3 regions of the Escherichia sp. MAL-1 genome follow, and region 3 is predicted to be linked to each of the others. Evidence: predicted binding sites of a transcription regulator. Region 3 holds the regulator's gene; each other region holds the start of a gene.

Region 1 (4,289 bases), 2.2 Mb from region 3:
CAGCGTAACGCGATCGTTATCAATACTGCCTTCAATCAGTACATTGGTGGCAGGAACATCATTGAGCGAAAGCGATCCGGCACTAAACTGAATCTGCGCCTTCGTACCCAGCACTTTACCGGCTTTTGGTGACCACGGAACTACGCCGCCATTTACCCGCTGCGCGCTCAGTTTCCATTCGCTATTCGGGCTATTAAACGCCATATCACGCAGTTGCAGACGATCGGCTTTGAACGGTAGCGGCGCGGTCTGGTCGGTGAGATTCAGCGTCCCGTTTTCCAGCAGGATGGTATCGACATGGCGTGGTTCGGTCAGTTGCCGACTGCTTAGCGCAATGTCGACACTTTTGGCCACCAGGGTCGCGGGCTGGCCATCACGACCAAACGTGACGTTCTCCAGCACGATATGAGATGGCGCGGAAAAACGGTGATCCATCGCCCCGAAGGCCAGATGATAGTCGCTATTCTCGGAAACCCATGCGCTGATATGTTCTGCTCCCCAGCGGGTTTGCAGAAGAAAATAGAGGCCAGCGATCGCCACTAACAGAGCGATGAGAATGTAGAGAAGCAGCTTCCCAATAAATTTCATGGTCTTCCATCCCGTGAAATGCACATAAGGGAGTTATGCACGATTTACGCGCAATCCTCAAGGCGGGAATGGTTAAAGAGGTGAGACTGCGGCGGTAATTATCTTACCGCCGCCAGTGAATTACTGTTTTTCTGGTGGGAAAATCAGATTCAGCACGATGGCAGTAATACCGCCCGCGGCGATCCCGGAGGAGAGCAGGTTTTTCAGCCATTCAGGGGCAAACTGCAAAATCAGCGGCTGCTGAGACACGCCCAGACCAACCGCCAGCGACAGCGCGATAATCAGAATCGCCCGACGGTTCAGCGGCTCACGAGAAACGATACGCACACCGGAGGCGGCGATGGTGCCAAACATTACAAGCGTTGCGCCGCCCAGAACCGGTTCTGGAATGTGTTGTACAAAACCGCTCACTGCCGGGAACAGACCCAGCACGATCAACATCAGCGCGACGACAAAACCGACATAGCGGCTGGCAACACCAGTCAACTGGATCACTCCGTTGTTTTGCCCGAAGCAGGAGTTCGGGAAGGTGTTAAACACCGCCGAAACAAACGAGTTCAGGCCGTTTGCCAGCACGCCGCCTTTCAGGCGTTTCATGTACAGCGGACCGGACACTGGCTGTTCGGAAACGTCAGAGGTCGCCGTGATATCGCCAATGGTTTCCAGCGAAGTGATCATAAAGACCAGCATCAGCGGCAGCAGCAGACTCCATTCAATGCCAAGACCGTAATAGAGCGGCGTTGGCACCATAATCAGTTCTTGCGTCATCGGTTCGTTGCTTTCTGGCAACATGCCCATAAACCACGCCAGCGCATATCCGGCCGCCATCGCAATTACCAGTGAGGCCACGCGTAAGTAAGGGTTACGTTGACGGTTAAGCAGGATAATTAAGGCTAAGACCACGCCTGCCAGCAGCAGATTTTTCGGTGCGCCGAAGGTGTTATCGCTCATGGCTGCGTAACCGCCGCCAATGGACGTTAACCCAACCTGAATTAGCGACAGGCCGATAATCATCACCACAACGCCAGAAACCAGCGGCGTAATAATGCGGCGCGCCAGATGCAGAACGCGGGAGATCACCATCTCGGTGCAACTTGCCAGCATCAACGTGCCGAACAAAGCCGCCATCATGGTAGGAACATCAGCACCACCGGTTTTCAGCGCGGTACCGCCCATAATCAGCGGGGCAACAAAGTTGAAGCTGGTGCCCTGAATAGACAACAGCCCGGAGCCAACCGGACCCCAGGCCTTAATTTGAATAATCGATGCCACACCGGAGGCAAACAGCGACATACTAATAATGTGTTGCGTGTCTTGTGCCGGCAAACCCAGCGCCTGGCAGATTAATAGCGCTGGCGTGATCACCGCAACGAACATCGCCAGCAAATGCTGACAGGCGGCAAACAGGGTTTGAGGAAGCGGCGGACGATCTTCAAGACGGTAAATCAGTTCGCTGTTTTGAGTCTGCGCAACCGGTTGCGCATTTTCTGACTCGAGGGTGGAAACAGACATCGAAAACAATCCCGTGGTAGCAAAGCGGGCATTTTAGCTGACCGAAAGAGAAAAGCAAACGTTTGCCACATCCTCATCTAAATATTTAAATGAGATAAATGCACTTTTTTATATAACTTTTGGTATTTTTCTGCTTAAAATCCATGCCATTTGTTCATTAACAGCTGAGAATTTGACCCAGGAAAGCATAACTCGATACCCGTCATAGTTCATGAGGTTGCCACTGCGCGATGAAGTATGACGAGTATGAAAGAGTGATGCGGATACAAAGGAGTAACTATGTTTCATCTCGATACTTTAGCAACGCTTGTTGCCGCAACGCTGACGTTGCTGCTCGGGCGTAAGTTGGTCCATTCCGTCTCCTTTTTGAAGAAATACACCATACCGGAACCTGTTGCGGGTGGTTTGTTGGTGGCGCTGGCGCTACTAGTACTGAAAAAAAGCATGGGCTGGGAAGTCAACTTTGATATGTCCCTGCGCGATCCGTTAATGCTGGCTTTCTTCGCCACCATTGGCCTGAACGCCAACATTGCCAGTTTGCGTGCCGGTGGGCGTGTGGTTGGCATCTTCTTGATTGTGGTTGTTGGTCTGTTGGTGATGCAAAATGCCATTGGCATTGGTATGGCTAGCCTGTTAGGGCTTGATCCGCTGATGGGGCTGTTGGCCGGTTCTATTACGCTTTCCGGCGGTCACGGTACGGGCGCTGCGTGGAGTAAATTGTTCATTGAACGTTATGGCTTCACCAATGCGACGGAAGTGGCGATGGCCTGTGCAACGTTCGGTCTGGTGCTGGGCGGCTTGATTGGCGGTCCGGTGGCGCGCTATCTGGTGAAACACTCCACCACGCCGAACGGTATTCCGGATGACCAGGAAGTCCCGACGGCGTTTGAAAAGCCGGATGTGGGCCGCATGATCACCTCGCTGGTGCTGATTGAAACTATCGCGCTGATTGCTATCTGCCTGACGGTGGGGAAAATTGTTGCGCAACTTTTGGCTGGCACTGCTTTTGAACTGCCGACCTTCGTCTGTGTACTGTTTGTTGGCGTGATTCTGAGCAACGGTCTGTCAATGATGGGCTTTTACCGCGTCTTTGAGCGTGCGGTATCCGTGCTGGGTAACGTAAGCCTGTCGTTGTTCCTGGCGATGGCGCTGATGGGGCTGAAACTGTGGGAGCTGGCTTCGCTGGCGCTGCCGATGCTGGCGATTCTGGTGGTACAGACCATCTTCATGGCGTTGTATGCCATCTTCGTTACCTGGCGCATGATGGGCAAAAACTACGATGCGGCAGTGCTGGCTGCGGGTCACTGTGGTTTTGGCCTCGGTGCAACGCCAACGGCAATCGCCAACATGCAGGCGATCACTGAACGCTTTGGCCCGTCGCACATGGCGTTTTTGGTGGTGCCGATGGTCGGTGCGTTCTTTATCGATATCGTCAATGCGCTGGTGATTAAGCTGTATTTAATGTTGCCGATTTTTGCCGGTTAAAAATGAAAAAGCGTCGGAAGGAACCGGAAACGCTACGTGAACACTGTCGCCATATTTTTGGTGATGAGCCGCCAGTGCTCTGTGTATGGGAAACGGAATTTGATTACGCAGATGCCGAACTCAAGGCGCTGGCGGCTAAAGAGTGGCAGCAGATCAGCGAATGGGATTTGAGTGCTTACTATGTACTCAATCTCGTTTATAACGAACCGATGCAAATAGAGTTGTTTCGCTATCTGTTTCCGCTCTGCCTGGCGCAATGGCATGAAACCGTTTTAGCTGGCGGTTATGGTGATCACTTCGAAGAATCCTTAATGAAGGCATTGTGTCGGCCCTATCTCTGGCAGGAGATGATGAATGCTTCCCAACGCCAGCAGGTACGGCAATTTTTACTGGACACCGCGTTGCAGCGTATGGATAACGAGCGTGGTTTCAATAACGTTCTTTGCTGGCTGGCGGTGTTCAATACTCTGGGTGGGGCCGCGCCGTTAATTCGTTCTCTCTGGTCGCGCTGGTGGGCGCTGGATACGCCAGGAAAAGCGGTGTGTGCTATTCAGTATGCCGCGCATCTAATTTATCCCATAGAAGCCAATCCGTTATGGTCGCAAGAATGGATAGGCTGGGGGCATCCATTAGGCCATAAAGATGGCTGGTCCTCTGATAATCGCGCTTTTCTTCGCCAAATGTTAACACCTGAAATGATTGTG
Region 2 (4,289 bases), 1.8 Mb from region 3:
GTACGCGCACCGCGTGATGCGGCATCTGTGCACGGCGAATCGGGAATGGCTGGCTACGACTTTGTTGAGCACAACCGAAAGCCACTCGGGATACCGGCGTTTCTGGCGATTCGGGATGCCCTGATGCGTGCACCAGAGCCTGTTACTCTGGTAGCCATCGGCCCGTTAACCAATATTGCGCTGTTACTTTCACAATGCCCGGAATGCAAACCGCATATTCGCCGTCTGGTGATCATGGGTGGTTCTGCCGGTCGCGGCAACTGCACACCAAACGCCGAGTTTAATATCGCTGCCGATCCAGAAGCGGCTGCCTGTGTCTTCCGTAGCGGAATCGAAATTGTCATGTGCGGTCTGGATGTCACCAATCAGGCAATATTAACCCCTGACTATCTCGCTACTTTGCCGGAGTTGAATCGCACCGGAAAAATGCTCCACGCCCTGTTTAGCCACTACCGTAGCGGCAGTATGCAAAGCGGTCTGCGAATGCACGATCTCTGCGCCATCGCCTGGCTGGTGCGCCCGGACTTATTCACCCTCAAGCCGTGTTTTGTCGCGGTAGAAACTCAAGGCGAATTTACCTCAGGCACGACGGTGGTTGATATCGACGGTTGCTTGGGCAAACCAGCCAATGTACAGGTGGCATTGGATCTGAATGTAAAAGGCTTCCAGCAGTGGGTAGCTGAGGTGCTGGCTCTGGTGCCGTAACCTGTCACATGTTATCGGCATGCAGTCATTCATCGACTCATGCCTTTCACTGATATCCCTCCCTGTTTATCATTAATTTCTAATTATCAGCGTTTTTGGCTGGCGGCGTAGCGATGCGCTGGTTACTCTGAAAACGGTCTATGCAAATTAACAAAAGAGAATAGCTATGCATGATGCAAACATCCGCGTTGCCATCGCGGGAGCCGGGGGGCGTATGGGCCGCCAGTTGATTCAGGCGGCGCTGGCATTAGAGGGCGTGCAGTTGGGCGCTGCGCTGGAGCGTGAAGGATCTTCTTTACTGGGCAGCGACGCCGGTGAGCTGGCCGGAGCCGGGAAAACAGGCGTTACCGTGCAAAGCAGCCTCGATGCGGTAAAAGATGATTTTGATGTGTTTATCGATTTTACCCGTCCGGAAGGTACGCTGAACCATCTCGCTTTTTGTCGCCAGCATGGCAAAGGGATGGTGATCGGCACTACGGGGTTTGACGAAGCCGGTAAACAAGCAATTCGTGACGCCGCTGCCGATATTGCGATTGTCTTTGCTGCCAATTTTAGCGTTGGCGTTAACGTCATGCTTAAGCTGCTGGAGAAAGCAGCCAAAGTGATGGGTGACTACACCGATATCGAAATTATTGAAGCACATCATAGACATAAAGTTGATGCGCCGTCAGGCACCGCACTGGCAATGGGAGAGGCGATCGCCCACGCCCTTGATAAAGATCTGAAAGATTGCGCGGTCTACAGTCGTGAAGGCCACACCGGTGAACGTGTGCCTGGCACCATTGGTTTTGCCACCGTGCGTGCAGGTGACATCGTTGGTGAACATACCGCGATGTTTGCCGATATTGGCGAGCGTCTGGAGATCACCCATAAGGCGTCCAGCCGTATGACATTTGCTAACGGCGCGGTAAGATCGGCTTTGTGGTTGAGTGGTAAGGAAAGCGGTCTTTTTGATATGCGAGATGTACTTAATCTCAATAATTTGTAACCACAAAATATTTGTTATGGTGCAAAAATAACACATTTAATTTATTGATTATAAAGGGCTTTAATTTTTGGCCCTTTTATTTTTGGTATTATGTTTTTAAATTGTCTATAAGTGCCAAAAATTACATGTTTTGTCTTCTGTTTTTGTTGTTTTAATGTAAATTTTGACCATTTGGTCCACTTTTTTCTGCTCGTTTTTATTTCATGCAATCTTCTTGCTGCACAAGCGTTTTCCAGAACAGGTTAGATGATCTTTTTGTCGCTTAATGCCTGTAAAACATGCATGAGCCACAAAATAATATAAAAAATCCCGCCATTAAGTTGACTTTTAGCGCCCATATCTCCAGAATGCCGCCGTTTGCCAGAAATTCGTCGGTAAGCAGATTTGCATTGATTTACGTCATCATTGTGAATTAATATGCAAATAAAGTGAGTGAATATTCTCTGGAGGGTGTTTTGATTAAGTCAGCGCTATTGGTTCTGGAAGACGGAACCCAGTTTCACGGTCGGGCCATAGGGGCAACAGGTTCGGCGGTTGGGGAAGTCGTTTTCAATACTTCAATGACCGGTTATCAAGAAATCCTCACTGATCCTTCCTATTCTCGTCAAATCGTTACTCTTACTTATCCCCATATTGGCAATGTCGGCACCAATGACGCCGATGAAGAATCTTCTCAGGTACATGCACAAGGTCTGGTGATTCGCGACCTGCCGCTGATTGCCAGCAACTTCCGTAATACCGAAGACCTCTCTTCTTACCTGAAACGCCATAACATCGTGGCGATTGCCGATATCGATACCCGTAAGCTGACGCGTTTACTGCGCGAGAAAGGCGCACAGAATGGCTGCATTATCGCGGGCGATAACCCGGATGCGGCGCTGGCGTTAGAAAAAGCCCGCGCGTTCCCAGGTCTGAATGGCATGGATCTGGCAAAAGAAGTGACCACCGCAGAAGCCTATAGCTGGACACAAGGGAGCTGGACGTTGACCGGTGGCCTGCCAGAAGCGAAAAAAGAAGACGAGCTGCCGTTCCACGTCGTGGCTTATGATTTTGGTGCCAAGCGCAACATCCTGCGGATGCTGGTGGATAGAGGCTGTCGCCTGACCATCGTTCCGGCGCAAACTTCTGCGGAAGATGTGCTGAAAATGAATCCAGACGGCATCTTCCTCTCCAACGGTCCTGGCGACCCGGCCCCGTGCGATTACGCCATTACCGCCATCCAGAAATTCCTCGAAACCGATATTCCGGTATTCGGCATCTGTCTCGGTCATCAGCTGCTGGCGCTGGCGAGCGGTGCGAAGACTGTCAAAATGAAATTTGGTCACCACGGCGGCAACCATCCGGTTAAAGATGTGGAGAAAAACGTGGTAATGATCACCGCCCAGAACCACGGTTTTGCGGTGGACGAAGCAATATTACCTGCAAACCTGCGTGTCACGCATAAATCCCTGTTCGACGGTACGTTACAGGGCATTCATCGCACCGATAAACCGGCATTCAGCTTCCAGGGGCACCCTGAAGCCAGCCCTGGTCCACACGACGCCGCGCCGTTGTTCGACCACTTTATCGAGTTAATTGAGCAGTACCGTAAAACCGCTAAGTAATCAGGAGTAAAAGAGCCATGCCAAAACGTACAGATATAAAAAGTATCCTGATTCTGGGTGCGGGCCCGATTGTTATCGGTCAGGCGTGTGAGTTTGACTACTCTGGCGCGCAAGCGTGTAAAGCCCTGCGTGAAGAGGGTTACCGCGTCATTCTGGTGAACTCCAACCCGGCGACCATCATGACCGACCCGGAAATGGCTGATGCAACCTACATCGAGCCGATTCACTGGGAAGTTGTACGCAAGATTATTGAAAAAGAGCGCCCGGACGCGGTGCTGCCAACGATGGGCGGTCAGACGGCGCTGAACTGCGCGCTGGAGCTGGAACGTCAGGGCGTGTTGGAAGAGTTCGGTGTCACCATGATTGGTGCCACTGCCGATGCGATTGATAAAGCAGAAGACCGCCGTCGTTTCGACGTAGCGATGAAGAAAATTGGTCTGGAAACCGCGCGTTCCGGTATCGCACACACGATGGAAGAAGCGCTGGCGGTTGCCGCTGACGTGGGCTTCCCGTGCATTATTCGCCCATCCTTTACCATGGGCGGTAGCGGCGGCGGTATCGCTTATAACCGTGAAGAGTTTGAAGAAATTTGCGCCCGCGGTCTGGATCTCTCTCCGACCAAAGAGTTGCTGATTGATGAGTCGCTGATCGGCTGGAAAGAGTACGAGATGGAAGTGGTGCGTGATAAAAACGACAACTGCATCATCGTCTGCTCTATCGAAAACTTCGATGCGATGGGCATCCACACCGGTGACTCCATCACTGTCGCGCCAGCCCAAACGCTGACCGACAAAGAATATCAAATCATGCGTAACGCCTCGATGGCGGTGCTGCGTGAAATCGGCGTTGAAACCGGTGGTTCCAACGTTCAGTTTGCGGTGAACCCGAAAAACGGTCGTCTGATTGTTATCGAAATGAACCCACGCGTGTCCCGTTCTTCGGCGCTGGCGTCGAAAGCGACCGGTTTCCCGATTGCTAAAGTGGCGGCGAAA
Region 3 (4,289 bases):
CCGCCAGCTCTTTTTTCACTTCAGGTCGTGCCCCTGCACCACCTTTAGGTAATGAGAAGAACAGACTTACCATTGAAATCACTCCCAGCCCCGCCGTTGCCAGAAATGACATCCGCCAGCCGATGGTTTCACCCAACCAGGTCGCCGCCGGCACGCCACCGATATTTGCCAGGGTTAACCCCATAAACATAGTGGCAACTGCGCTGGCCTGTTTATGTTTTGGCACCACGCTTGCGGCCACGACTGAACCCAAACCAAAAAATGCTCCGTGATTCAGGCTGGTCAAAATGCGTGAAAGCATCAGGGTCATATAATCCGGCGCGATGGCGGAAAGAACGTTGCCTAGCGTGAAAATTGCCATCAGGAAAATCAACGCACTGCGGCGGGCACGATGAGAAAGTAGAAGCGTCATCAGCGGCGCGCCCACCATTACGCCAACTGCATAGGCACTGATTAACATTCCGGCAGCGGGAATCGAGACATCCACACCGCGCGCAATGACGGGCAACAAGCCCATTGGCGAGAACTCCGTTGTCCCGATACCAAACGCGCCAATCGCCAGCGCCAGCAACGGATAGTTAATTTTCATGCCTTATCTCCACCTCTTCGCGTCATTACGCGATATTCATTAAAGTGGCGAAAGCATGACAGCAATCACAAAAAAATGAAAATAACAAAAAGAGAAAACACTTTTGCCATTTTGCTAACAAACAGGAAGGAGATGCGAGGGAGAACGCGCTCCCTCGAGAGGAAATCAGTGCAGCGCGGCAGTCAAACCCACGGCTACGATCAAACCGAGGACGATAATCGTTGTTACCAGTGAAAATTTAAGGTCGGTGCTCATCAAGTTTTCTCCTTTTTTATTACCACACAAAAAGTGATATTACGCATTTTTACACACTGTGATGAAAAAATCTCCCGTCATTTATAATGATAAGTGTTTTTACCACTTCCCCTTTTCGTCAAGATCGGCCAAAATTCCACGCTTACACTATTTGCGTACTGGCCATTGACCCCTTCCTGACGCTCCGTGTCGTTTTTCCGGCGTACCGCAACACTTTTGTTGTGCGTAAGGTGTGTAAAGGCAAACGTTTACCTTGCGATTTTGCAGGAGCTGAAGTTAGGGTCTGGAGTGAAATGGAATGGCAACAATAAAAGATGTAGCGAAACGAGCAAACGTTTCCACTACAACTGTGTCACACGTGATCAACAAAACACGTTTCGTCGCTGAAGAAACGCGCAACGCCGTGTGGGCAGCGATTAAAGAATTACACTACTCCCCTAGCGCGGTGGCGCGTAGCCTGAAGGTTAACCACACCAAGTCTATCGGTTTGCTGGCGACCAGCAGCGAAGCGGCCTATTTTGCCGAGATCATTGAAGCGGTTGAAAAAAATTGCTTCCAGAAAGGTTACACCCTGATTCTGGGTAATGCGTGGAACAATCTTGAGAAACAGCGGGCTTATCTGTCGATGATGGCGCAAAAACGCGTCGATGGTCTGCTGGTGATGTGTTCTGAGTACCCAGAGCCGTTGCTGGCGATGCTGGAAGAGTATCGCCATATCCCAATGGTGGTGATGGACTGGGGTGAAGCAAAAGCTGACTTCACCGATGCGGTCATTGATAACGCGTTTGAAGGCGGCTACATGGCCGGGCGTTATCTGATTGAACGCGGTCACCGCGAAATCGGCGTTATCCCCGGCCCGCTGGAACGTAACACTGGCGCAGGCCGCCTTGCCGGTTTTATGAAGGCGATGGAAGAAGCAATGATCAAGGTGCCGGAAAGCTGGATTGTGCAGGGTGATTTTGAACCTGAATCCGGTTATCGCGCCATGCAGCAAATCCTGTCGCAGCCGCATCGCCCTACTGCCGTCTTCTGTGGTGGCGATATCATGGCAATGGGCGCACTTTGTGCTGCTGATGAAATGGGCCTGCGCGTCCCGCAGGATGTTTCGCTGATCGGTTATGATAACGTGCGCAACGCCCGCTATTTTACGCCGGCGCTGACCACGATCCATCAGCCAAAAGACTCGCTGGGTGAAACAGCGTTCAACATGCTGTTGGATCGTATCGTCAACAAACGTGAAGAACCGCAGTCCATTGAAGTGCATCCGCGCTTGATTGAACGCCGCTCCGTGGCTGACGGCCCGTTCCGCGACTATCGTCGTTAATCACCCGTTGCGGGAGTCTCTTCCGGCTCCCGCAGCCACTCCTTATTCAGCGTCTCACTATCGCCGAGATACTCAAGCAACCAGGTTAACGCAGGCGACATATCATTTTGCTGCCATGTCAGACAACATGCCGAATCCGGAAAGGGGTTTTCCAGTTCTAATGCTACCCACTTCCCCTCATTAAGCCACGGTTTGGCGAAATGTGTTGGCACCATCCCTATGCATAATCCTGCCGAGATACAGGTTGCCGATGATTCCCAGTCAGGCACGACAAGTCTTTTTTGGTTATCCAGCAACCAGGTAATACGCTTAGGTAGCGTTCGCGAGGTGTCTTCGCGCACCAACGACGGCCAGTTGCGCAACGTATCATCGCTGAATGGACCATCCATCAACGCCAGCGGGTGGTGGCTGGCAACAACGCAACTCCAGCTTAGCATCCCCATATCCCGGAAGGCATAACGACCGCCTACCGGAATCGCGCGTGTTGCGCCAATCGCCAGTTCCACGCGCCCGTCGGAAAGCGCATCCCAGACACCGTTGAACACTTCCTGAAAGACAAGAAGTTCGACATCATCAAAATGGCGATAAAAATCAACGATCATCTGCCGTGTACGTTCTGGCCTGACAATATTATCCACTGCGATAGCTAACTGACCGCGCCAGCCGTTCGCTATCTGCTGACATTGCTGGCGGGTGATCTGCATTTTTTTGACAACAGAGCGCCCTTCTTTGAGAAACCACGCTCCAGCAGCGGTCAGCTCCACATCACGGTGCCGTCGTTCAAAGAGCGGCACCGCCAGCCACTCTTCCAGCTGACGCACGGTATAGCTGACCGCAGAAGGAACGCGATGCAGCTCCTGTGCCGCAGCGCTAAAACTACCATTACGCGCTACCGCATCAACAACTTCGAGTGAATATTCTGACCACATAGTCTGCCTACAAAATTTTTGAAACCAGTCATCAAATATTACCGTTTCACAACACTAATTTCACTCCCTACACTTTGCGGCGGTGTTTAATTGAGAGATTTAGAGAATATACATGCAACCTGGGAAAAGATTTTTAGTCTGGCTGGCGGGTTTGAGCGTACTCGGTTTTCTGGCAACCGATATGTATCTGCCTGCTTTCGCCGCCATACAGGCCGACCTGCAAACGCCTGCGTCTGCTGTCAGTGCCAGCCTTAGTCTGTTCCTTGCCGGTTTTGCCGCAGCCCAGCTTCTGTGGGGGCCACTCTCCGACCGTTATGGTCGTAAACCGGTGTTATTAATCGGCCTGACAATTTTTGCGTTAGGTAGTCTGGGGATGCTGTGGGTAGAAAACGCCGCTACGCTGCTGGTATTGCGTTTTGTACAGGCTGTGGGGGTCTGCGCCGCGGCGGTTATCTGGCAAGCGTTAGTGACGGATTATTATCCTTCACAGAAAGTCAACCGTATTTTTGCGACCATCATGCCGCTGGTGGGTCTGTCTCCGGCACTTGCTCCCCTGTTAGGAAGCTGGCTGCTGGTCCATTTTTCCTGGCAGGCGATTTTCGCCACCCTGTTTGCCATTACCGTGGTGCTGATTCTGCCTATTTTCTGGCTCAAACCCACGACGAAGGCCCGTAACAATAGTCAGGATGGTCTGACCTTTACCGACCTGCTACGTTCTAAAACCTATCGCGGCAACGTGCTGATATATGCGGCCTGTTCAGCCAGTTTTTTTGCATGGCTGACCGGTTCACCGTTCATCCTTAGTGAAATGGGCTACAGCCCGGCAGTTATTGGTTTAAGTTATGTCCCGCAAACTATCGCGTTTCTGATTGGTGGTTATGGCTGTCGCGCCGCACTGCAGAAATGGCAAGGCAAGCAGTTATTACCGTGGTTGCTGGTGCTGTTTGCTGTCAGCGTCATTGCGACCTGGGCTGCAGGCTTCATTAGCCATGTGTCGCTGGTCGAAATCCTGATCCCATTCTGTGTGATGGCGATTGCCAATGGCGCGATCTACCCTATTGTTGTCGCCCAGGCGCTGCGTCCCTTCCCACACGCAACTGGTCGCGCCGCAGCTTTGCAGAACACTCTACAACTGGGTCTGTGCTTCCTCGCAAGTCTGGTAGTTTCCTGGCTGATCAGTATCAGCACGCCA

The links. The regulator PurR, encoded in region 3, represses purine synthesis genes. The targets are predictions, from matches to a motif close to CANGCAAACGTTTGCNTG.
Region 1: a site for PurR is predicted at 2,152-2,169, ahead of gltS (sodium/glutamate symporter). Genes of this name have one in related genera too.
Region 2: a site for PurR is predicted at 2,040-2,057, ahead of carA (glutamine-hydrolyzing carbamoyl-phosphate synthase small subunit). Genes of this name have one in related genera too.

What each region holds. Positions count from the first base shown of each region.
Region 1 covers NZ_CM129609.1:53,126-57,414, forward strand. Annotated here, with positions in the region: gene ACU8XX_RS00255 (AsmA family protein) at 1-588, opposite strand, end outside; gene xanP (xanthine/proton symporter XanP) at 709-2,100, opposite strand; gene gltS (sodium/glutamate symporter) at 2,380-3,585, shown strand; gene ACU8XX_RS00270 (hypothetical protein) at 3,588-4,289, shown strand, end outside.
Region 2 covers NZ_CM129609.1:4,118,391-4,122,679, reverse strand. Annotated here, with positions in the region: gene rihC (ribonucleoside hydrolase RihC) at 1-705, shown strand, start outside; gene dapB (4-hydroxy-tetrahydrodipicolinate reductase) at 872-1,693, shown strand; gene carA (glutamine-hydrolyzing carbamoyl-phosphate synthase small subunit) at 2,149-3,297, shown strand; gene carB (carbamoyl-phosphate synthase large subunit) at 3,315-4,289, shown strand, end outside.
Region 3 covers NZ_CM129609.1:2,268,595-2,272,883, reverse strand. Annotated here, with positions in the region: gene ACU8XX_RS11095 (MFS transporter) at 1-589, opposite strand, end outside; gene cydH (cytochrome bd-I accessory subunit CydH) at 755-844, opposite strand; gene purR (HTH-type transcriptional repressor PurR) at 1,143-2,168, shown strand; gene punR (DNA-binding transcriptional activator PunR) at 2,165-3,097, opposite strand; gene punC (purine nucleoside transporter PunC) at 3,210-4,289, shown strand, end outside.